4 regions of the Peribacillus sp. NPDC097225 genome follow, and region 2 is predicted to be linked to each of the others. Evidence: riboswitches for the same ligand, from Rfam matches in the RefSeq annotation. Region 2 holds a riboswitch; each other region holds the start of a gene.
What was found. A riboswitch is a leader RNA that binds a small molecule or an ion and turns the genes downstream of it on or off. The one in region 2 is predicted to bind S-adenosylmethionine.
Positions count from the first base shown of each region.

Region 1: another riboswitch for S-adenosylmethionine. It lies ahead of metK (methionine adenosyltransferase); the one in region 2 lies ahead of ACIQXH_RS12930 (methionine ABC transporter ATP-binding protein).
Region 3: another riboswitch for S-adenosylmethionine. It lies ahead of ACIQXH_RS07330 (Na+/H+ antiporter NhaC family protein); the one in region 2 lies ahead of ACIQXH_RS12930 (methionine ABC transporter ATP-binding protein).
Region 4: another riboswitch for S-adenosylmethionine. It lies ahead of ACIQXH_RS00195 (bifunctional homocysteine S-methyltransferase/methylenetetrahydrofolate reductase); the one in region 2 lies ahead of ACIQXH_RS12930 (methionine ABC transporter ATP-binding protein).

Region 1 is NZ_JBIWDJ010000011.1:43,625-49,690, reverse strand. Features, by position in the region: gene mnmM (tRNA 5-(aminomethyl)-2-thiouridylate-methyltransferase MnmM) at 1-36, shown strand, start outside; gene ACIQXH_RS19255 (hypothetical protein) at 115-327, opposite strand; gene ACIQXH_RS19250 (alpha/beta hydrolase) at 369-1,172, opposite strand; gene ACIQXH_RS19245 (gamma carbonic anhydrase) at 1,387-1,905, shown strand; gene metK (methionine adenosyltransferase) at 2,047-3,243, opposite strand; SAM riboswitch class I at 3,412-3,575, opposite strand; gene pckA (phosphoenolpyruvate carboxykinase (ATP)) at 4,155-5,738, shown strand; gene ACIQXH_RS19230 (methyl-accepting chemotaxis protein) at 5,980-6,066, opposite strand, start outside.
Region 2 is NZ_JBIWDJ010000004.1:18,710-24,775, forward strand. Features, by position in the region: gene ACIQXH_RS20450 (YuzK family famiily protein) at 75-227, opposite strand; gene ACIQXH_RS12920 (MetQ/NlpA family ABC transporter substrate-binding protein) at 382-1,215, opposite strand; gene ACIQXH_RS12925 (methionine ABC transporter permease) at 1,231-1,899, opposite strand; gene ACIQXH_RS12930 (methionine ABC transporter ATP-binding protein) at 1,892-2,926, opposite strand; SAM riboswitch class I at 3,072-3,183, opposite strand; gene ACIQXH_RS12935 (O-acetylhomoserine aminocarboxypropyltransferase/cysteine synthase family protein) at 3,296-4,606, opposite strand; gene ACIQXH_RS12940 (thioredoxin family protein) at 4,946-5,254, opposite strand; gene ACIQXH_RS12945 (toprim domain-containing protein) at 5,258-5,623, opposite strand; gene gcvH (glycine cleavage system protein GcvH) at 5,691-6,066, opposite strand, start outside.
Region 3 is NZ_JBIWDJ010000002.1:303,108-309,173, forward strand. Features, by position in the region: gene ACIQXH_RS07325 (alanine/glycine:cation symporter family protein) at 118-1,554, opposite strand; gene ACIQXH_RS07330 (Na+/H+ antiporter NhaC family protein) at 1,863-3,155, opposite strand; SAM riboswitch class I at 3,355-3,459, opposite strand; gene ACIQXH_RS07335 (ABC transporter substrate-binding protein) at 3,615-4,814, opposite strand; gene ACIQXH_RS07340 (ABC transporter ATP-binding protein) at 4,836-5,543, opposite strand; gene ACIQXH_RS07345 (ABC transporter ATP-binding protein) at 5,536-6,066, opposite strand, start outside.
Region 4 is NZ_JBIWDJ010000001.1:47,172-53,237, forward strand. Features, by position in the region: gene ACIQXH_RS00195 (bifunctional homocysteine S-methyltransferase/methylenetetrahydrofolate reductase) at 1-1,632, opposite strand, end outside; SAM riboswitch class I at 1,739-1,837, opposite strand; gene ACIQXH_RS00200 (MOSC domain-containing protein) at 1,949-2,590, opposite strand; gene ACIQXH_RS00205 (phosphatase PAP2 family protein) at 3,076-3,750, opposite strand; gene ku (non-homologous end joining protein Ku) at 3,840-4,682, opposite strand; gene ligD (DNA ligase D) at 4,820-6,066, shown strand, end outside.

The DNA of each region.
Region 1 (6,066 bases), on a different contig from region 2:
TCTCCTCCGTTCCTCATTGCGATAGAAAAAAGGTAGAACTCCCACCACCGTTCAATAAACGGTGGTGTTTTTGTAATTTCGACCGATTTTTTCGAACTTTTAAACTTTTACCCATTATAATGAGGAAAAAATGGATAAGTGGGTGTAGAAACATGGAACAATTATCGACTTCGTTACTGGCAGGGCAGATTTATTGACTGAGAAAATCAAACGAGATACAAGTGAATCATTTGGCCAATTCGTCACTAGCCTGACTGCATTGACCGAAGATAGAACACGATGGAAGAATTGAAGCCGTTCGAACATGTCTTTGACAAGTTCCTCCAAAACAAAAAGCTGCTGAAGTTTCTCAGCAGCTTTTTTCTTATTTAAACGACATAGCCCAATATCTTCAACCGGTTTTCAACGAAACTCAGTGCATATTGAAATACGTCATCCCGCTCCGGTTCATTGAAAATTTCATGATATAGTTTCGGCCATTCCTTGTATTGCTTTTCGCTGGCCAAGTTATAGTTGAACCACTCCCGGACCGCCTTTTTGTTGACGACCTTGTCATCTCCGCCCTGCATCATCAGTAAAGGCACGTCCTGAAACTCCGGAATCTCTTCAAAAGCATCCTTCATTGCCTGTACAAGCTCCCGATACCAGCGAACGGAAACCTTGGTAATGTACAATGTATCGTTCGTATCCGATTCACGGATTTCCGAATTCCTCGTCGCCATTTGGGGAGTTAACCCAGAATCCACCCGGAATTTTGGCATCACGATATTCATGCCGTGTGAAATGGCGGTTAAGTATTTGGGAGGATGCGTCATCAGACCGAGGCATGGCGATGATAAAATGACCCCCGCGATGTCCCATTCTTCCTCCTGAAGCAGGCGGATCGCAATCAACCCACCCATGCTATGTCCTAATAAAAAGACAGGAAGGGAATAATCGTATGCATCTTCAATCCAGCTTTTTACTTCTTCTAAATATTCGTCAAAGGAATCGATATGCCCCCGGAAGGCGCGTGTCGTCATTCCCTGCCCGGGTAGGTCGCCCATGACGACATGGTATCCGGCTGAAAGCCACATTTGTGTTAACCACTTGTAACGGCCATGATGCTCCATTGCCCCATGAATAATGACGATGACGCCTTTTGCATCTCCGTCCGTCTCCCATTTCCACATTCGAAATCCCCCTTTCACTTTTCTCTAGTTGTAAACGTTCCATGCAGAATGAAAAATAATCTATATGGTAAATTATAACCACATTTTCGGTTTTCGACAAAAACGAAACCTAATTAATTGTGCTCAATCAAATAGTAGCCAAGGCTATTTTGATACGGTATATTAAAATAATACAGCAAAATTATCCACTTCGGAAAGGAAATGATGAAAATTGATTATTTATCCATTCAAAGGCATGGAACCAGAAATTTCCGAAAGCGCCTATCTTGCTGAAAATGCCGTCGTGACAGGCGATGTCAAAATCGGTGATGAATCAACGATCTGGTTCAATACCGTCATTCGCGGCGATGTGGCACCCACCATCATCGGGAAAAGAGTAAGCGTGCAAGATAACAGCGTACTTCATCAAAGTCCCAATAACCCACTGATAATCGAAGATGAAGTGACCATTGGCCACCAAGTCATTCTACATAGCTGCAAAATTCGAAAGAGAGCCCTCATCGGCATGGGTTCGATCATCCTTGATGGAGCGGAAATCGGTGAAGGTGCCTTCATCGGTGCAGGGAGCCTTGTCCCCCAAGGAAAGGTTATCCCGCCGAACACCTTAGCCTTTGGAAGGCCGGCCAAAGTCGTTCGTGAAATTAATGAGGAAGATCGCCAGGATATGGATCGCATTGTCCGGGAATATGCTGAAAAAGGACAACTCTATAAACAGGCTGACCGAATAAAGTAACACCAATCGTATGATTACAAAAAAACGCTTAGCTAAAAATAGGATTCCTTGAATTATTCCCTAGGAAGCCATATTTAATCCTATTTTTGCCCATCAAAAAAGGTGCCTTGCATTAAAGCAAGGCACCTTTTCTCATATGATTTACGCTTTAGCTTGTGTTTTTAAAGCTTCTGCTTTATCCGTACGCTCCCAAGGCAAATCAACATCTGTACGGCCGAAGTGACCATATGCAGCTGTTTGCTTGTAGATTGGGCGACGTAGGTCAAGCATCTTGATGATACCAGCTGGACGTAGGTCGAAATTCGCCTCTACCAATTCCACTAGCACCTCTTCACTTACTGTTCCCGTTCCAAATGTATCGATTGAGATGGATACAGGCTTAGCCACGCCGATTGCGTAGGCCAATTGCACTTCCGCTTTGTCAGCCAGGCCGGCAGCCACGATGTTCTTCGCAACGTAACGAGCGGCATATGCAGCAGAACGGTCCACTTTTGTTGCATCTTTACCAGAGAAAGCACCGCCGCCGTGACGAGCGTATCCGCCGTACGTATCAACGATGATTTTACGGCCAGTAAGACCAGCATCCCCTTGAGGTCCGCCGATTACAAAACGGCCAGTCGGGTTGATGAAGTATTTCGTATCTTCATTGATTAAGTCAGCCGGTACGACCGCATTAATCACATGTTCTTTTAAGTCGGCTTGAATTTGTTCAAGTGTCACTTCAGGATCATGTTGTGTGGAGATGACGATTGTGTCTACACGTACAGGTAGGTTATTTTCATCATATTCAACCGTTACCTGCGTTTTTCCATCAGGACGTAAATAACTTAGCGTGCCATCTTTACGAACTTGAGAAAGACGGAATGATAGCTTATGAGCCAATGAAATGGGAAGTGGCATAAGCTCTTCCGTTTCATTGCACGCGAATCCGAACATAAGACCTTGGTCCCCTGCACCGATAGCATCGATTTCCTCATCGGACATCGTACCTTCACGTGCTTCCAATGCTTTATCAACACCCGCTGCAATATCAGCAGACTGCTCATCGATCGAGCTTAGCACGGCACAAGTCTCGGCATCGAAACCATATTTCGCACGAGTGTACCCGATACCTGCAATCGTATCGCGGACAATGCGTGAAATATCCACGTAAGCCGATGTTGTAATTTCTCCAGCAACAAGTACAAGACCTGTCGTTACACTTGTTTCACACGCAACGCGTGCATTTGCATCCTTAGCTAGGATTGCATCTAAAATGGAATCTGAAATCTGATCACAAATTTTATCCGGATGGCCTTCTGTCACAGATTCAGAAGTAAATAGACGTTTCTTTGACATCTTATTTCCTCCTTGGAAGTTAGTATGTTGTAGGCATGAGCCTGATCTTTTACGGAACTCGTTTCCCTTATTAGTTTCAATCATAGACACAGAATTAATGAATAAAAACACAAAAACCTTCCCTGGCAAATGAGGAAAGGTTTAAAAATTCTATCATCTATCCTTTCACTCTTATCGTTCAAGGGTTTTTTACCTTGCTCAGGTTAGCACCATCACCACTATTCCTTGAAGGTTCATCGCTTTATTTTCGGCGATTGACCTTGGAGTCAAGTTCAATATGGCAGGTTGCTGGGTTTCAAAGGGCCTGTCCCTCCACCAACTCGGGATAAGAGAATCCGTACAATTTAAGATACTATCGTATTTAGTCTGAATTTGTCAATGTTTTTCTAAATAGAACATTTTTCCCCAATGAAAAATAAAAAAAACTTTTTATCTGGCACAGCCGGACTATAAATAGTATTCTTAAAGAGTGTAAACTAAGAAGATAAGACCATTGACTTACAATGGATAAATCGGACAAAATGAACATACCATCCGAACCCCTATATTCATCCCTTTTTCAGATACATAAATGGTTGTTCACTTCTTTTCTTCCTATTATAAATGAAAAGGTACACTAATCCTAAAACGGGACTTCACAAAGACTTGTGGCAGCAATCGTTTTTCACACCCTAGATTCACTTCATCCAGATCGTCTCCCGATTCAACCAGATTCAAAAACATCCATCCAGGATGACTCACTGCAAGTATATGCCCGCACTATACATAAGGTTACACTCGAAGTGAGATAATTGATTAATGTGACTATTCCATTTTCATTCACAAAAAAAGTTAAATAGTATAGACTATTTAATCCAATGTGTTATACTAATTGTATTATAAAAACTTAAACAAAGGAAGGTATCTCATATATGAATTCTGTTGACGTTAATGAGTTACACCAATTATTAGCAGGAAATAATGTGCAAACTCAACTCTCAGTTCCTCAATTAGTTGAAAAAGTATTAAGCAGAAATGAAGGCGTTTTAACTTCAACCGGCGCAGTAAAAGCTGAAACGGGCAAATACACGGGCCGTTCACCTAAAGATAAATATATTGTGGAAGAAGCTTCTGTAAAGGACAAAATTGACTGGGGCCCAGTGAACCAACCCATTTCCGAGGAAGTATTCAATAAACTATATAGTAAAGTTGTGGACTACTTAAAGACAAAAGAAGAAGTCTTTGTCTTCAAAGGTTTTGCTGGAGCAGACGAATCATCACGCCTTCCTATCCGAGTGGTTAATGAATATGCTTGGCACAACCTTTTCGCTCATACATTGTTCATCCGTCCGAATGAGGAAGAACTAAGAGGGCACGAAGCAGAATTCACCATCCTTTCCGCACCTAATTTCAAAGCGGATCCAGCAGTTGATGGAACGCAATCCGAAACGTTCATCATGGTATCATTCGAACGCCGTACTATCCTAATCGGTGGAACTGAATACGCAGGTGAAATGAAGAAATCGATTTTCTCAATCATGAACTACCTACTTCCGGAAGAAGAAATCCTTCCAATGCATTGTTCGGCAAACGTAGGTCGTGAAGGCGATGTCGCTTTATTCTTCGGATTGTCCGGTACTGGTAAAACGACTTTATCTGCCGACACGAACCGTAAACTGATCGGTGATGACGAACACGGCTGGTCTTCTAACGGTGTATTCAACATCGAAGGCGGATGCTATGCAAAAACCATCAACCTTTCACGTGAAAAAGAACCACAGATCTTCGACGCCATCCGTTTCGGCGCCGTATTGGAAAATGTCGTGGTAGATCCCGAAACACGCGTGGCGGATTACGATGACAGCTCATTAACGGAAAACACCCGTGCTGCATACCAAATGCAAGCGATCGATAACATCGTGAATCCAAGTATTGCGGGACACCCGAATACAATCATTTTCTTAACGGCTGATGCTTCTGGCGTACTGCCTCCAATCAGCAAACTTTCTAAAGAACAAGCCATGTTCCACTTCTTGAGCGGATACACAAGCAAATTGGCAGGTACAGAAAGAGGCGTGACGTCTCCTGAAGCAACATTCTCTACATGCTTCGGTTCACCTTTCCTACCACTTCCTGCTACACGCTATGCTGAAATGCTTGGAGAAAAAATCGACGAGCATGACGCAAAAGTATACCTGGTTAACACAGGATGGACTGGCGGAGCTTATGGAACTGGAAGCCGTATGAAGCTTGCTTATACTCGTGCCATGATCCAAGCAGCACTTGAAGGTGAATTAGCCAACATTGAAACCGTTCAAGATGATATCTTCGGCTTGAACATTCCGGTTCATGTTCCTGGTGTTCCTGATGAAGTGCTTCAACCAATCAAAACATGGGCAGACCCTGCTGCATACACAAAATCAGCAAAAGACCTTGCCGCTCAATTCCGTGCAAACTTCAAGAAATTCGGTAGCGTACCAAACGAAATCGAAGAACTTGGCGGGCCGATTGCATAATAAAGATAGGAAAAAGGACCAAGCGAAAATCGCTTGGTCCTTTTCTTTATCATCAAAGCAAGAATGCATAGTCCCTGGATATCCTCCTCTTCCCCACATTAGCTTTCTACGCGCACACCCCTTGGCTATCCCCATCCCCTTCCTCCTATTTCATGTGACAAGCCGCATTGCAACAGAAAAAACCCGAACGACTAAAACACCGTGGGAGTGGTGTTCATCGTTCGGGCTCTTCATCGTGTTCCTAAATCTTGAAATGGCTTACTTCCTTCTGTAGGTTTTCGGCCAGGATTGCTAGTGATTGGGCGCCTGTCGTAATCTGTTCATTCGC
Region 2 (6,066 bases):
GGATCCGGTACGTACAACAGATCACTTTTCATTTTACCTCTACAGACCGATTTTTGAAAGACTCTAATATATGCTTATCCGTGGATTTTACGTTGTAATTCCAGAACCATTTTATTGCATTGCTCATGTTCCCTATCTCTTACTTTTTCAACCTCGATACGAAGGTCTAAATTTCTGCTGTATTCACTGTACCCAACCCCATGTGATAACTGCATAGCTTTTTCCATTTCGCTCGTTACGTTTAAATCTAAAGTATTGATAGTGAACCATCCTTTCAAATTTGTGAATCATTTTGTTTCTTCGTCTATTCTATACCCTTTGCTTTCAACTTTAAACCCCAACTTAAAAACGACCTGGAAATCCAGGTCGTCTTTCGTTGCTTTATTCCTTTGCAGGTACGACTGCACCCTCATATTCCTCAAGAATGAAATCTTGAATTTCTTTGGAATGTAATACTTCCACAAGCGTCTTGATTTCTTCTTTGTCTTCGTCACCTTTATTAACAGCGATCACGTTCACATATGGTGATTCAGAATCTTCTATTGCAATGGAATCTTTAAGTGGATTCAAGCCAGCGTCGATTGCATAGTTAGAGTTGATTAGGACCGCATCTCCTTCGCCGCTTTCATAGATTTTCGGAAGTAATGCCGCTTCATAATCTGCATCGAATTTAATGTTCTTCTTATTCTCGACAATATCTTTTACTGTAGCTGTCGTTTTATCAATGCCTTCTTTAAGAGTAATCAGGCCATTCTTTTCTAAAAGTGATAAGGCACGTCCATGGTCTGCAACAGAGCTGCTTAAAATGATTGTTGCTCCTTCTGGAAGCTTATCAATGCTTTTATATTTTTGTGAATACAAAGCAATTGGTTCAATATGGATGCCGCCTGCATTAACAAAATCATATCCATTTTCCTTAATTTGAGATTCTAAATAAGGAATGTGCTGGAAGTAGTTCGCGTCCAGTTCTTTATTGTTCAAAGCCTTGTTTGGCAAGATATAGTCTTGGAATGTTTCCACTTCCAATTCAATGCCTTTTTCTTTAAGAAGAGGAATCGCTTTTTCAAGAATCTCTGCATGTGGTACATTCGATGCACCCACCACTAACTTCTTCGTATCATCGCCACTACCTGTATCTTTCTCTTTATCCGTTCCGCAAGCCGCCAATGCAATTGATAAAACTAGAACGAATGCAAACCCTAAAAACTTTTTCATCCTTTTCATCTCCCCTTATCTTTTATCCAATTTAGAAGTAATCACATCACCGATAATCTGTATGATGAAGACAATAATTAATATGACAATCGTCGCTACCAGGGTAACGTCGTTGTGATTCCGTTGATAACCGTCCAGATAGGCTAAGTTACCCAATCCACCAGCCCCGATGACACCTGCCATTGCCGTGTATCCAACCAATGCAATCGATGTTACCGTGATGCCTGATATAAGGGCCGGCATCGATTCTGGAAGGAGGACCTTATAAATGATGGTGCTGGTTTTGGCTCCCATTGATTTAGCCGCTTCAATCACGCCTTTATCAATCTCACGAAGGCCGATTTCGACCATCCGCGCATAAAACGGTGCTGCACCGATAATGAGTGCTGGTAATGCCGCATTCTCACCAATCATGCTACCGACAAGTAATTTGGTGAACGGAATTAATAATACAATCAAGATAAGGAATGGAATCGAACGGAAAATATTAACGAAAGCACTTAACACACCGTTAACGCCCCGATTCTCCCACATATTCCCCTTGCCTGTTAAAAACAGAAGCAACCCCAATAGTATCCCTATAAAAAAGGTCGCTACAACTGAAATACTTGTCATATACAGCGTTTCTTTCGTCGCTTCTATGATGTCTTCCCAATCTACATTCGGCAATAATTCTTCAAGCATGAGTAATCACCTCCACGCCTACCTGCTGTGCTTTTATGAATTCGATTGCGCGGAGCATTTCATCTTCACTGCCATCAAGGTGGATGAACAATGTTCCATATGAGCCGCTTCTCGTTTGTGATATTTTCCCCTGGACAATGTTCACATCCAACTCAAAATTACGTACCAATTTTGTGATCAACGGGCTTTCTGCATGATCCCCCACGAATGTCAGTTGAATCACTTTTCCTGCTGGATACCGTTCAAACAAATGCTCCATCGTTTCTTTTGTCTCTTCTGGTTCTGTCACCTGCTGAACAAAACGCTTAGTCATCTGTTCTTTAGGGTTTCTGAATACTTCCAGGACAGCTCCCTGTTCGACTACCCGTCCACTTTCCATCACAGCCACTCGATTGCAAATCTTCCGAATGACATGCATCTCATGTGTAATCAAGACAATGGTTAAACCAAGGCGTTGATTTATATCCACAAGCAATTCCAGGATGGAATCGGTTGTCTGGGGATCTAGAGCGGACGTGGCCTCATCACACAAAAGCACTTTCGGGTTATTGGCAAGAGCCCTCGCTATTCCCACCCTTTGCTTCTGTCCACCACTTAGCTGCGATGGATACGCTTTTTCTCTTCCTTCCAATCCAACTAACTTAATGAGTTCATTGACGCGCTTGATGCGTTCTTGCTTGGAGATGCCCGCAATTTCCAGAGGAAAGGATATATTTTCTTGAACGGTCCTTGACCACAAGAGATTAAAATGCTGAAAAATCATGCTAATCTCTTGACGGGCTTTACGAAGCTTAGACCCTTTAATTGTTGAAACTTCATTTCCCGCAACGTTCACGGAGCCCTCAGTAGGCCGTTCCAACCCATTCAGCATACGTATGAGCGTACTCTTGCCAGCCCCACTGTATCCGATGACTCCGAAAATCTCGCCTTTATTTATTTCTAAATTCACACTATTCACGGCATGAATCGTTTCGCTATTTGCTTTTCCTGTTCGAAAAAGTTTACTGACGTTTGACAATGTAATCATGTATGCTCACCTCTTTATCCAATTAAGCCTATGAATTTAGTCGATTTATTTTTATGGCCTCCTGATGAATCTATCCCTCTATGATTCAAAGAAAATAGAAAAAGCCCTTCTGCATGAGCAGAAAGGCAGGGAAAAGCAGGCCTTCCTCTCATCTCCCAAAGCCTCTACGCTTTGTGTGAATTGGCACCTTTCCAAGGAAAATCCTTGTCGGTTGCCGGGTTTCAACGGGCACATCCCTCCACCTCTCTTGATAAGAGCTATATATGGACTATTCTTTTTTGTCTTAACATTCACTTTACTATGTCTGAAATTTTAACACAGATAAAAAAGGAGTGCAATGTAAAATCCTAGGGTGTACCTGTTTCTCCATTAAACTCTTTGAGAATTCACTGACACGATATTCGTCGCTTTTTCAATCGCTTGCTCTAGATCTTCAAGTAAATCGTCTACATTTTCAATACCGATTGAAAGGCGAACCTGGTCGGCACTGACACCGGCCTTGACCAGTCCTGCATCATTCAATTGCTGGTGAGTTGTACTTGCTGGGTGGATGATTAGGCTTTTAGCATCCCCGACATTGGCGACATGCGACCATAACTCAACCGAATTGATGAGTGTGGAACCTGCTTCACGTCCCCCCTTAATTCCAAACGTCACCACAGATCCGGCTCCCTTAGGCAAGTATTTATCTGCAAGGGCTTTATCGGGATGATCATCGTTACCCGGATAAGAAACCCATGAGACTGCCGGATGGTTCTCCAAGTATTGAATGACTGTCCTCGTATTCAACAGGTGTTCCTTCATCCTGACATGGAGCGTTTCCAGGCCAAGCGTGAACTGGAATGCACTTTGAGCACTTAACGTCGGTCCCAAATCCCGAAGCAATTGCACACGCGCTTTCGTAATAAAGGCAGCAGGCCCTACCGCTTCGGAATAGACAAGTCCATCGTAACTAGGGTCAGGTTCCGTAAAGCCTGGATAATTAGGCGAATTCCAATCGAATTTACCACCGTCGATGATGACTCCCCCTAATGTCGTACCATTACCCAATAGCCACTTTGTAGCTGAATGGATGACAATATCCGCCCCAAAGTCAATTGGTCGGCACAGATACGGCGTTGCGAAAGTGTTATCGATAATAAGAGGTATCCCTGCTTCGTGGGCTATTTCCGCCACTGCTTCGATATCAAGAACCCTTAAGCTTGGGTTGCCGATTGTTTCGGCAAATATGGCCTTCGTTCGTGGAGTGATTGCCCGTTTGAAATTTTCCGGATCATCAGGTGAGACGAATTTCACTTTGATTCCGTATTTAGGGAGTGTATTTTCAAATAAATTATAGGTCCCGCCGTACAGTGTTGAAGCAGAAACGATTTCATCCCCCATACCAGCGATATTAAGGATGGAAAGGGATATAGCGGCCATGCCGCTTGCAACTGCCAATCCACCGATTCCCCCTTCTAACAGGGCCATTCTTTCTTCAAAGACACTGACAGTGGGATTGTGAAGCCTCGTATAGATGTAACCATTCTCTTTTAATCCAAATAGATTCGCTGCATGATCTGTATCTTTGAACAAATAAGCATTACTTTGATAAATGGGTACGGCGCGGGCACCCGTTTCGTCGACTTTTAAACCGCCATGCACACTCAACGTCTCAAAGCGGAATTTTTTTTCTGTCATTATATTCTCCCCTTCTTCCATTGTTTTAGTAGGAATTAAAGCGATATTGCCTCATCTCTTGTTATATGCAAGGAACCTTATAATATGAAGAAGTCGGAATTTCCCGCCGGGGTCGATAGAGATTTCCCTATTGAACGATGTCGCCTGGATAAGCGCGTTTTGTAAATGGCAGACATTCCATCCTCGTGTATGATGCGTCTATAACGTATGTACTTCATACAAAATATAGCACTTTAGTAGCAGGTAGTCAATTAGTTATTAGAATATTCAATCATTAATACGAATGCTATATTCCCCCCATGACTTCAACAAAAAAACCAATCCATGTAGGATCGGCTTTTAGCTTATCTCTTTCAGCAATCCATACAAATAAGGAACAGACTGAAAGGCATATATTTTTTTTGTCATCTTTCCTTTTTCAAAAAGCAAAAGACAGGGTACGCTCTCAATTTCATATCGTTCAGCCAATGTCTGGACATAATTCATGTTCATTTTTCCAGCCTTCATTTCCGGGAACAGCTCTAGTGTTATGGAAAGCATTCTTGAAGCCACCTGGCAGGTTCCACACAAAGGTGTGTATAGATATAAGCTAAAAGTGTTCCCTTGATCAACAGCTTGCTTAAAGTCTTCTTCTTTCCATTCCTCCATCAGTTACTCTTCCATCCTTTTACTTGTAAATTTAGTTTTCACTTTCATATTTGCAGTCAGTAGCACGGAAGCGATGTGATGTTCTGGGGTATCCTCGACTTCCTTGTACATCCTATCTATGTACAAATGCCTTGCTTCCGGCAGTTCCCGACGAAATTGTTTCCTTAGCTTTTCCCCTGACGCATCTGCGTCAAAAAGGATGTAAACGTCCCAGCCTATCAATTCATCCACCATTTCATCCAACTTCGTTAAAGAAATGGTGCCATTGGTACATCTGATTTCCACTTCTTCGTCCAGAACGGATGCCACTTTGCGCTTGTCTGAAAGGCCTTCAACCATGATCACTTTATCGGGTACATCCCATTCCATCTCATCACCCCGTCTCCACTCAAATTGAAAAAGAGCAGGCTTAATTAAAGCCTCCCCCTCACCTTACTTACCCGTTTATCAGGCTATCATATTCGTTTGCACTCATCAGTTTTTCAATTTCACTGCTGTCTGATGGTTCAAGGACGATCATCCATGCTTTTTCAAACGGAGATTCATTAACGAATTCAGGATTGTCATTTAACTCTTCATTGATTTCAACGACCTTGCCGCTAATAGGAGCATAAAGTTCAGAAACCGTTTTAACGGATTCTACACTACCAAAGGGCTCGTTCGCTTTCAGTTCAGATCCGACCTCTGGAAGTTCAACAAAAACGATGTCCCCAAGTTCAGACTGGGCGAATGCAGTAATCCCTATGCGTACTGTACCCTCTTCCGTTTTGACCCATTCATGTTCTTTTGTATAACGAAGTTCTTTTGGCGTT
Region 3 (6,066 bases), on a different contig from region 2:
TAGAATATTTAGAAAGAACATAACCCGGATTGAGATGTGCGGATATGCCGGGCTATCTAAATCTATAAAAAAAACCTCGAAATAGTATCGAGGTCCCTTTTGTTCATGATCTAGTTTCTATTTGAATTCCTTTTTACTGGATCCTTCCACCTGTTCAGTTGGGTCACCCCAGCATTCAACATTCTTCAATCCCTTAATGTTACTTACATGAAAAACGGGATTTTTGCCATCTTTCTTTTGCTTTTGATAATCAGCAAGTGCAGCGAAAGCTATTTTCCCTAGCAAGGCTATGGCTATCAGGTTTATGATGGCCATTGATCCCATCAGCAAATCTGCTAGATTCCATACAAACTCGAGCGAAGCCATTGATCCGAAAATGACCATTCCAACGACTGCTGCACGATAAATATTTATCCAAATTTTCTTTTCATTAATAAAACTGATATTGGATTCTCCATAATAGTAATTTCCAACAATCGAGCTAAACGCAAATAACAGGACAATAATGGCGAGAAAAATACCAGCCCAAGATCCTAAGCTCTCGCTAAGGGCATTCTGCGTGAGAACAATTCCATCCGTTTCTTTTGATGAGTATAGACCGGAAAACAAGATGATAAAGGCCGTCGAGCTACATATGATGAGCGTATCAACAAAAACGCCTAGTGATTGGATCAGACCTTGTTTTACCGGATGGGTGACATCTGCCGTAGCACCCGCATTAGGAGCACTCCCCATTCCAGCCTCATTTGAGAACAAGCCACGCTTGATTCCGTTCATCATGGCTGCACCCAGTGCCCCACTAGCAATCTCCCTTAATCCATCGAATGCACTTTCAAAGATTAATGCAAGAACACTTGGTAACTCGGTTATATTCAATAGGATGACAACTAAAGCTACTAACACATAAGCTCCTGCCATGATTGGCACGATGACTTCAGACACTTTAGCAACCATCTTAATTCCGCCAAAAATGATAACAGCCGTTATGATTGCCAAAATTAGTGCGGTGATCCATTTATCTACACCAAAGGATGCTTGGAATGCACTTGTAATCGTATTGGCCTGTACAGAATTGAAAGCAAGTCCAAATGTCAATGAAATCAAAACAGCAAACGTGATACCCATCCAGCGTGCATTTAATGCTTTTTCCATATAATAAGCTGGACCACCACGGAAGGCTGCTCCGTCTTTGACCTTGTAAATTTGAGCTAAAGTGCTTTCAATGAAAGCAGAGGCAGATCCAATCAATGCGATTAACCACATCCAGAAAACAGCTCCCGGACCACCAGTCGTGATGGCTATAGCCACACCTGCCAGATTCCCCGTTCCTACCCGGGAAGCCGTACTGATGCAAAAGGCCTGAAACGAAGATACGCCTTTCTTATCTGCCGTAGCACCTTCCCCTAGTAACCTAATCATTTCTTTCACCATTCTAAATTGTACAAATTTAGTACGAAAAGAAAAATAAATGCCCATTCCAATTAATAAAATGATCAGTATAGAGGACCATAATAAATCATTTGTTTCAGTAATAAACTTTTCTACTATCTCCATTTTTAAACGAACCCACCTCTAATTATTTCATTACAATACCTTTAGAGTTCCCGCTTTTACAAAATAGTAAACACTTAAGAATAAAGATATCTCCGTTAATTGTATTTTATTATACTATTTTAATATTATTGAAGAAGGATATTAGTTTTTTGGAACATAAAAGAATTAAAGATTTCATCCACACTTTCCATTCGAAGTCACTTACCCTAAAAAAGCCCTGGCGACAATGCTCCAGGGCCAACATTCATGATTTTACATTCATGATTTTACATTCATGATTTATTGATACTCTTCCACCCATACTATTTTTATTTCTTCTTCGAGAATCGGGGAAAACCTATTAAAATGGCTATGATTCCTGAAATCCCGATTAAGACCGGATAGAAAGAATAGGGTAGGATACTGATAGGAGAGATGTGTGCAACACCGGCAGCTAAAAGTAGTTGTGCCCCGTATGGCAATAATCCTTGAATACTACAAGCGAAAACATCGAGCAAGCTGGCAGATTTCCTGGGATCAATTTCATACTTTTCGGCAATATTTTTTGCAAGTGGACCAGCAATGATGATGGATATGGTATTGTTTGCCGTTGAAAGATTCGTTAAAGCAACCAATCCCGCGATGCTGAACTCAGCACTTTTTTTTGATTTGCTTTTTTTCGTCACGAGGTTCAGTAGGTAATCTATTCCGCCGTTATGTTTGATAACCGAAACCATGCCTGCAATCAAGATCGCTAAGAAGGAGATTTCATACATCCCAGCCATTCCATCTCCTACTTTTTGAATAACCTCCATTGCATGATAACTGCCATCCGCTAAACCGATTATTCCAGCAAAGACAATGCCGATAGAGAGAACCAAGAATACGTTGATCCCCGCCAATGCTGCCACTAGAACACCAAGGTAAGGTAGAATTTTGACCCAACTGTAGGCTTCTCCAGAAATTGTAGCTTGTTCACCCATCGTCAGAAAACCAAGGATAACACATGTAATTACCGCAGCAGGTAAAACAATAAAAAAGTTCACTTTGAATTTGTCTTTCATTTTCGTTCCCTGTGTACGTACAGCTGCTATAGTCGTATCCGAAATGAAAGAAAGATTATCACCGAACATTGAGCCACCAATGACCGCAGCCATGGAAAGGGCAACTGAAATATCCGTCTGTTCACTAATTCCTACTCCAATTGGTGCTAAAGCCACTATCGTTCCCATACTTGTCCCCATAGATAATGAGATAAAGCAGGCGATAATAAATAACCCCACCATTAATAGATTTTGCGGAACGATCGAAAGTGCTAGATTCACCGTAGATGCTACGGCTCCCATCCCATTTGCCACTTCCGAAAAAGCCCCAGCCAATAGGAATATGACAACCATCAACATAATATTTGAATCCCCGGCACCTTTACAAAAGATTTCTACTTTGTGATTGAATGATTCCTTTCGATTCATTGCCAGTGCCACAGCAGATGCAATGGCAATGGCAACAATCACTGGAAATGTGTAAAAATCTTTTGTAATCACACCTGAACCTATAAATAATATCAAAAAAACGATAAACGGCGTTAAAGCCCATGGATTCCCTTTATTGTCTAAACTCATGATGTACACCTCTTTATTATTTTTGCATGGTATTGGATACTCTTTTTGGACTCTCTAAATTTTCCGGCATCCCTTCATTTTAATATAAGCATGATTATAAAATAGTAACAAACCATCAAGAACAGATTCCTATCCTATGAGTACAAAAAGACCTCTTCCGTTTTAATACAAGAAGAGGTCTTTTAATCTATAAACACTCCTCTTATCTTTCAGGTCAATCGCCTGCTGGATTTGGCACAGCACTCTAAATAAGTCTGCTGCCGAGACATCTTCGGGCCAGTCCCTCAGTCTCTCTTGATAAGAAGTAAGAAATATTCATTTTTTTAAAGCAAATATAAGAGTACAGCATTTTAAGAGTTTTCGCAAGGTAAAGTATTAAAGATTTTTATAAACTTATTGAATGCATTACTTTTTAGCTTTCGGGGCCTAAAGGTAGCTAGTGTGAAAGCAAGTGATACTTTACTCTTCTACACTGATGGGTACCACTTTGCCATCTTCTACCGCTCCGACAACGACTTTTGCTGCGAATCCACCATTTTCGTCAATCGAAGGTATATTGTAAATTTTCTGTTCAGGTGCCGTGTTTGTCAGCCCATCCTGCATATGTTCACGGATGGCTTTCACATCCTCGACTGTTCCTGCCGCTTTCATTGCCTCCACAAAGGCATACATAGCAATGTAATTCAACCCCACTTCAGAACTAGCATCTTCCTTATAAATTTTTTTATATTTATCAATGAATGCTGGTGCTGCTTCTTCATTGGAGTCGATAAGCGGAAGCACACCAATCGAACCTTCCAATGTTTCGTATGAACCGGCAATTGGCTTCATTTGATCCAGTTTCGCCTGGTCCATGATAATAAAACCGCCTTTAAAACCTAGTTCTCTTGCTTGTTTTGCAACCTTGGCCGTAGGCTCCGACGCCCCACCGATGAAAAGGACATCAGGCTTTTCTTTTAAAGCATTTGTAACAGTCGTGAAGAAATCCGTTTCTTTAGAGAAATCAATTGAGGCATTATACACGACTTTACCACCCTGCTTTTCCCAATGTGGTAGTAGGTTTTCCGCCCAGTCTTTCCCGTACTGGGAAGATGGTGGCAATGCCGCGATTTTTTTGCCGAAGTTTTCCATTGCATACGTAGAAAACGGTTCAATATACCCTTCATAATTTGGCGGGATCCTTACCGTTAATGAATTTCCGCTTTCCGTGATAGCTGGTTCACTCGAATAGGCACCGATGATAAATTTCTCTTTTTCGTTAAAAACCTGTAGGGCCTGTATCCCCCCGCTATGAGGAGTGAAAATAATCGGAGTTTTGTATTCCTGGATTAAACGTTTAGCATTTGAACCCGTTTCATTCGGTAAGTACTTATCATCCAATGAAACCAGATTGAGCGTATATTTTTCCCCTTCCACTTCGAATCCACCGGCATCGTTTATTTCATTTACAGCCATCTCCATACCATTTAACGTTCGTTTTCCATATAAGGCTGCTGCTCCACTCAAAGGGCCGCTAAAACCGATATTGACAACATTCTTCCCTTTACCGGCCTTTCCTCCCCCACTTGATGCAGGGCTGTCTCCCTTGTTACACCCCACTAGTGCCGTTAGGACGAGTAATAGCATTACAAAGAATACACTCAACTTTTTCATAAAAATCCCCCATTCATTTTTAAACTCTTATGCTCCGATATAGGCTTTCCTTACTTCATCGTTAGACAATAATTCTTTTGCGGTCCCTTCAACGACAATTTCCCCATTTTCAAAAACATATCCTTTATCTGCAATGCTAAGAGCAGCATTCGCATTCTGTTCGGCTAGTAGAACGGTTATTCCTTCCCGGTTTATTTCTTCGATGACTTGGAACATCTGTTCAACAATCAAAGGAGCGAGGCCCACAGAAGGTTCATCTAGCATCAAAAGCTTCGGTTTAGACATCAAAGCCCTGCCAATGGCCAGCATCTGTTGTTGTCCACCACTCAAGCTGCCGGCTTCATCATGGAGTTTTTCTTTTAAAATAGGAAATAAATGATAGACATTTTCCAATGAGGACTTGATTTCCATCTTTTTTTTTCGATGTACGTAAGCTCCCATCTTCAAGTTTTCCTGGACAGTCATCTGAGGAAACAGTTTCCGCCCTTCTGCACATTGCACGATTCCAGCTTGGACATTCTTATCCGGAGCCCTACCTCCGATAGCCAGTTCCTCAAAATGAATTTCACCCTGAGCCAGCTTGCTTATTCCGCTGATAGAACGGAATGTCGTGCTTTTGCCTGCCCCGTTCGCCCCCAATAGAACGACAATTTCTCCCTTTTCCACTTCAATATTCACTTGCTTAATCGCAGTGAAGCTCCCATAACATACAGTAACATCAGTTAACTTAAGCACTAGCACTACCTCCTAAATAGGCTTTAATAACCGCCTCATTCCCCCTGATTTCTTTTGGAGTGCCCTCAGCAATCTTTTCCCCGTAATTCAGGACCATGATATGGTCAGCTAAGTTCATGATCATATGCATCTTGTGCTCGATCAAGCAAATCGTGAAGCCCGATTGATTCAACTCCTTGATCAGTTCTGTAAGCCCTTCTGTTTCATCAGGGTTTATACCGGCAGCCGGTTCATCAAGAAAGATGATTTCCGGATCCGTCGCAAGGGCAAGGGCAATCGCCGTCCTCTTCTTTTCCTCTTGAGAAATACTCGAGACCATCTTATTTGCCGCATCCATTAAGCCGACAATTCTCAAAACTTCCATCGCTTTATCACGACAGGCCTTTTCCTCCCGTTTTAACCTCTTCGTCCTTAGGATAGCATCTACCAAATTCGATTTAGTGCGAAGCCTATGCCCTACAATCACGTTATCCAAGATGGTGGATTGTTCAAAAAGACTAGTCGTCTGGAACGTTCTTGCTAT
Region 4 (6,066 bases), on a different contig from region 2:
ACTGTCAGGTAATTTAATCCCCGGTATTTCATTATGGATGAATTCGGCATTCCTCGTACTGGTAAGGGGCATTATCCCCATGAAAATCGGTGTTTCCAAATGTTTTGTCGCCTGATAGACTTCTTCTATTTGTTCTACTGAATAAACTGGCTGTGTTAAAAACGAATGAGCACCGCAAGCGATTTTCTTTTCCATTCTCTGAACAGCCTTATCGAGATATTTCACATTTGGATTAAAAGCTGCGGAAATCTTGAAATTAGCCCGTTTCCCTAGACTTTGTCCGGAATAGGAGTAGCCCTCATTGAATTGCTTAACCAGACTTATCAAATCGAATGAAGATAAATCATAGACAGACGTTGCCCCCGGGAAATCACCAATCTTAGAAGGATCCCCAGTGATAACTAAAACTTCATCCAGCCCGACCGTATGCAATCCCATTAAATGGGATTGTAACCCAATAAGATTTCGGTCCCTGCACGTAATATGGACCATCGGATTCACCCCTAATTCAGCCTTTAATAAATTGGCTAAGGTCGAATTCGATATCCTTGGTGAAGCAAGTGAATTATCAGCTAAAGTAATGGAATCCACCCCAGCTTTTTTCAAGGCTTCAGCTCCTGCCATAAACGTTTCGATTCCTAACTTTTTCGGTGGATCAAGCTCAACTAGGATCGTTCTATCCGTTTTTGCCTTTTCATGAAGAGCTAATTCTTGTTTTTGGTTATTCACTTCAATAATTTCTATATGTCGAGCTTTCGTAATTTTTTCCTTGACTGGCGCTAAAGTGCCAATCATTTCGTTCACAGCTTGTATATGTAGTGGTGTCGTACCACAGCAACCCCCTATAATGGTTGCTCCTTGTTTTCGTAATTCGAGTGCACTTGAACCGAAATATTCTGGTTCCGCTTTATAGACCAGTCTCCCATCCACATAATCTGGAAGACTTGCATTAGGATAGATGGCAATCGACGCCTGCATAGGCAATTTCACTTCTTCCAGTGCCCTTATCATATGATGGGGGCCCAGACGGCAATTCACCCCAACCACATCTGCACCTAGGTACTCTAGCTTTTGAAAAGCTTCATTCAAATGAAATCCATTTTGAAGATTTCCAAGTTCATGCATCGATACATTTGCAATAATCGGCAGGTCCGTTTCCTTTTTAGCAATTTGAAGCACCGTTTCAAGCTCTTCATAATCATAGAATGTTTCAAGAAGAATTCCATCGGGATCTTCCAGGAGCAAACTGTATAATTGTTCTCGAAAACCCCGTTTTATTTCTTCTATACTTAAATCCGATTTACGTATACTACGCTGGGCCCCAATTGTACCAAAAACATAAGCCTTCCCTTTCGCTACTTGTTTAGCAAGGCTGACTCCTTGGCGATTGATCCGACTGACTTCTTCCTCCAGCCCATACCGTTTCAATTTATTGAAATTGGCACCATATGTATTGGTTTGCAGAATATCTGCACCCGCTTCTAAATAGGCCCTATGTATAGTCTCAATTTTATCAGGATTGGTGCAATTTATTTCCTCATAACATTGATCGATTCCATAGGAGTACAACAACGTACCCATCGCGCCGTCTCCAACTAGCATTCTTTCCTTCAATTCACTACGAAAATCCAATTAGTACACCCTCTCTTAAAAACACTATGGTTTTTGTCAGTTTCTATGAGTGTGAGAGTAAAGAAAAAAAACCTTCTCAAAGAAGAAGGCTTTTTTCGAAACATTCTCCTCATCTATCAAGCTCTGCTTGCTGGATTTAGCACCTTTGCCTAGGCTGGTTGCTGAGGTTTCATCGGGCCAGTCCCTTCACCTCTCTCGATAAGATTTATTAAGTTTAATTTTCTAAACATTTCAAAATTTATTTATATTTAATTTACATGAATCATCTGATAATTTCAAGAGTATATTTATCATTTTTTCATTTTCTTCAGACTTTTTAACGATACATCCTTTTAGAAAGCAAGGCTCCCCATTCTTCCGACAAGGATTCAATGGAAAGCAAGGACATTGCCCCCTCCTCCCCATCACGCTTATGAAGGATGACATCCGTTGCATAAAGTACCGTAACCTTATCTTGAAGCCGATCCAATAACACGATATCATCTTGTTGGCCAATTACCCCTTCTTGTATAACCCTAGCAAAATAGCCAGTTAGATTAGTGTCCATCACCAATTTCAAAAACTCTGGCTCTTTGTTAAAGTGGGAGATGGTCGAGCAAGGAATACGCCCCTGTGTAATCTGAATAACGGTCCCGCCAATGCGATAGATATCGCCTATAAACGTTTGACGTTCAGTCATTCCAGCAATCGTCAAATTCTCCCCAAATGCAGGGATGGAAAGCTGCTTATTGAATGTTCGATTCCATAAATCATAATGCTCAAAGGGATAAAAACATAGAGCACGGTCAGGCCCTCCATGGAACTTTCTGTTACCCACTCCATCCCTATCAATCCCTGATTTTGTTACGGTGATATAGTCGATGGCCTTCTTATCCATTGCCGTTTTGATCTTTACCCCCGAAAGCTCCTCCTCTTTTGGCATCCCAATTTGAAGAGACATGATTTTACGATTTTCCATTGGACATCTTCCATTTCTTTTAAATTTCCAGATTGCAATAAAGAAACATTCTTTATATTCAATCTATTCAATTATTTGATTATACCAAACAAAAGCAATAACCTCTTTACTAGGTATAAAATTCGATGTGAAAAGAGAATGATATAAAAATAATCCCTTTGTTTTAGTAATTTAGTTGCTATTTCCAAATTAATTATGATAGAATATGAACACAATATATAGTCGAAAAAGACAATCCGTCGCCTATATGTTGATTCACGATTAATTTCCTCATTGTCGCTCTTTAGGGGGCGAATTTTTTTGTCTCCTTTTAAAAAGGGTGGAAAACAGTAGATCCTTACTAATTATTTATACCTAACAGGTAGCTACCAAATTGAACAAGAGACCTTCTTTTAATGAAAATTTATAGGTACGATCATTACTTTCCTCACAGTACACCACTTTTTTGATAATTTTGGTGATTTTCTTATGCCTTCATTTTCCCCTTAGCTTCTATTTTTTCGCCCCTTATATTCCAGGTATCGTAACAGCCATGCCGATATCGTTAGCCAAGCAGCTCCGGCAACAAAACCTGCCACAACATCGCTCGGGTAATGCACCCCTAGATAAATGCGGCTCCATCCAATGACCAATGAAGCCAAAAAAGCCAAAAACCATATAATGCCGTTCATATATTTACTTTTGACGATTCGTAAACATACAACTGCAATGCTTCCGTAAACGATAACCGAAGCCATAGAGTGACCACTAGGAAAACTATATCCTGAAACGGATAATAATGGAGCGATATCGGGTCTTTCCCTTTGAAAAAGATATTTTAGCCCCCAATTAAATACCCCACCCATTGCTGAAGTGATTATTAAGTATAAAGCAAGCTGTTTTCTTCTGTATAAGGCCAAAATCAAGGCAAATATACCAATTAGTACGACTATCCATGTCACCGACCCAAAAAATGTGAGCGTAGTCACAAAGCTGATAAATTGTTCACTAAAGGGCACTTGGATGAAATTGATAAGGACTTTATCAAATTCGATTAACTCCCCTTCCTTCAGTTCTTCCACAATTTCAATAAAAATGAAAAAATAAACTAGGATTAAACCAGCCATCATGGCAATATAAAGAAGTTTTTTTGAAATATGTATGCTAAAAAAGTTATGCATTCTCGGACACCACCTTTTCCCTCATTTACCACGCTACCTCTAGGATAAAACAAAAAAAGCCTAAGCGATAGATTTCGCTCAGGCTTTTTTTACGCTTGTTTCTTTTTAGGCTCCGCTCTTTTGCGTGTCGTCTTTTTCTTTACAACCATTTTCTCCGGCTTCGTCCTGTCAATGGACGCTTGTAAAGCTGCCATTAAATCCGTCACATTATTGGCCACGGGTTCTTTAGATTTTGCTGTAATGGTTTTCTCGCCAGTTTTCTTTGATTCAATCAATTCAAGCAAAGCTGTTCGATAATCATCTTTGTATTTAGTCGGATCAAACGTCGATGTCAACTGATCAATTAATAATATGGCCGTATCGATTTCTTTTTTTGCAATGGCATCATTAGCAGGAATATTAGGAACGTCGGTTGCAGAACGAACCTCATCAGGGTAATGAATGGTTTCCATCAACAATGTGTTATCCACTACCCGAAGGATAGCCATTTGTTCTTTGGAACGAATGATGATTTTAGCGAGACCAACCTTGCCTGACTCCAAGAGTGCTTCCCTCAAAAGAGAATAGGCTTTTGTACCGCCATCGTTTGGAGACATATAATAGCTTCGGTTGAAATAGATTGGATCAATTTCCTCTATTTTAACAAAATCAATGATTTCCACTGCCTTATCTTCATTTTGTTTTTTTAATTGCTCAAGTTCATTGTCTTCTAGGACAACAAACTTTCCTTTTGTATACTCAAACGCACGAACAATATCATCCTTGCCTACTTCTTTCTGGCAAACTGGACAAACCTTTTCATATTTTATCGGTGAATGGCATTCCTTATGCAAAGTTCGTAAGGATATATCCTTATCTTCCGTTGCCGCATGAAGCTTTATCGGGATATTCACCAAACCAAAAGAAATGCTGCCTTTCCATATTGTATGCAAATTCCTCACCTCATCGTTGATTAATTGATTCACTATTATTATCATTCCCATTTCTTTCAAAAAAATTATATCTCAACTCTTAAAATTAAGATTTTATGGGGAAAATACTAATAAACGCATTGAACGGAGGGAAAAATGTGATAAAACCAATGTTGCCCACCTATCATCCAGAAGCTCCTTGTTCTAAGGAATGGATATATGAAGTCAAATATGATGGCTTTCGGGCCATTTTAACGATTGAAGAAAGTAAAGTGGCAAAGCTGACGAGCCGGAACGGAAAAGAGTTGCTGCCTCTTTTTCCGGAAATCGGTGAATTCCTAGAAACCTTGAACCTCGAAGGTATACTTCCCCTTCAACTAGATGGAGAACTAGTTTGGCTAACGAATGAAGCCAAGGCAGACTTTTCCGAGATACAGTGGCGTGGACGTTTGAGAAACCAAACATTGATATCCGAGGCTTCCACCCTCTCCCCATGCCGATTCATAGTGTTTGACTTACTAACCTTAAATGGAAAAGACATTACCAAACAAAACTTGTCGGAACGGAAAGCTATGTTGAAGGGCTTAGGAAAGAAACTTCATTTCCCAGAAAATCCTAGCCCCCATGAAGAAAGCCCAATCCAACTGATTGGAAACTATGATACTGCAAATGAAGCAATGAACAAGGTCATTCTCATGGATGGGGAAGGGATTGTAGCCAAGAACATCAACAGCATATGGCACGAAAAACGGTCAACCTCCTGGATCAAGGTGAAAAATTGGAGGGTATTCCCCTGCTTTATCACCGCTCTTCATAAAGAAAACGGATATATTTCAATTTCCGTTTATAAAGACGGTGTAATTACCCCGATTGGGAGCGTCAAAAATGGCATGAGTGCCCAGGATAAAACCATTTTACACGAATTGATTAAAAAAAATGCCGTCGAAGAGAATGCGAAGTTCTTTTACCTCCATCCTTCCATTTGTATCGAAGTGCAATTTCTGCATGTTCATGAAGAAAATGAATTACGGGAGCCTCAGTTTTCCCAGTGGCTGTTGCAAACGATACCAAGTGAATGTACTTGGGAGAGGTTCCTTATCAGTCAATTTACTTTTCCGGAGTCGGTCCATATAACATCCCCAGATAAACCGATTTGGGCATTTAAGGATAGAAAGGTGATAAAAGTTGAATACCTCCAATATTTACGGGAGGTGTCATCTCATTTCTTGCCTTTTCTAGCCGACAAACTTCTGACAACAATTCGTTACCCTCATGGCGCAATGAACCCTGAACGTTTTTTTCAAAAAAATAAGCCAGAGTATGCGCCCGCATCGATTCAAACGTTCCTGAATGAAGACATCGAGTATATGCTATGTAATGAACTGGAAACATTGCTTTGGTTTGG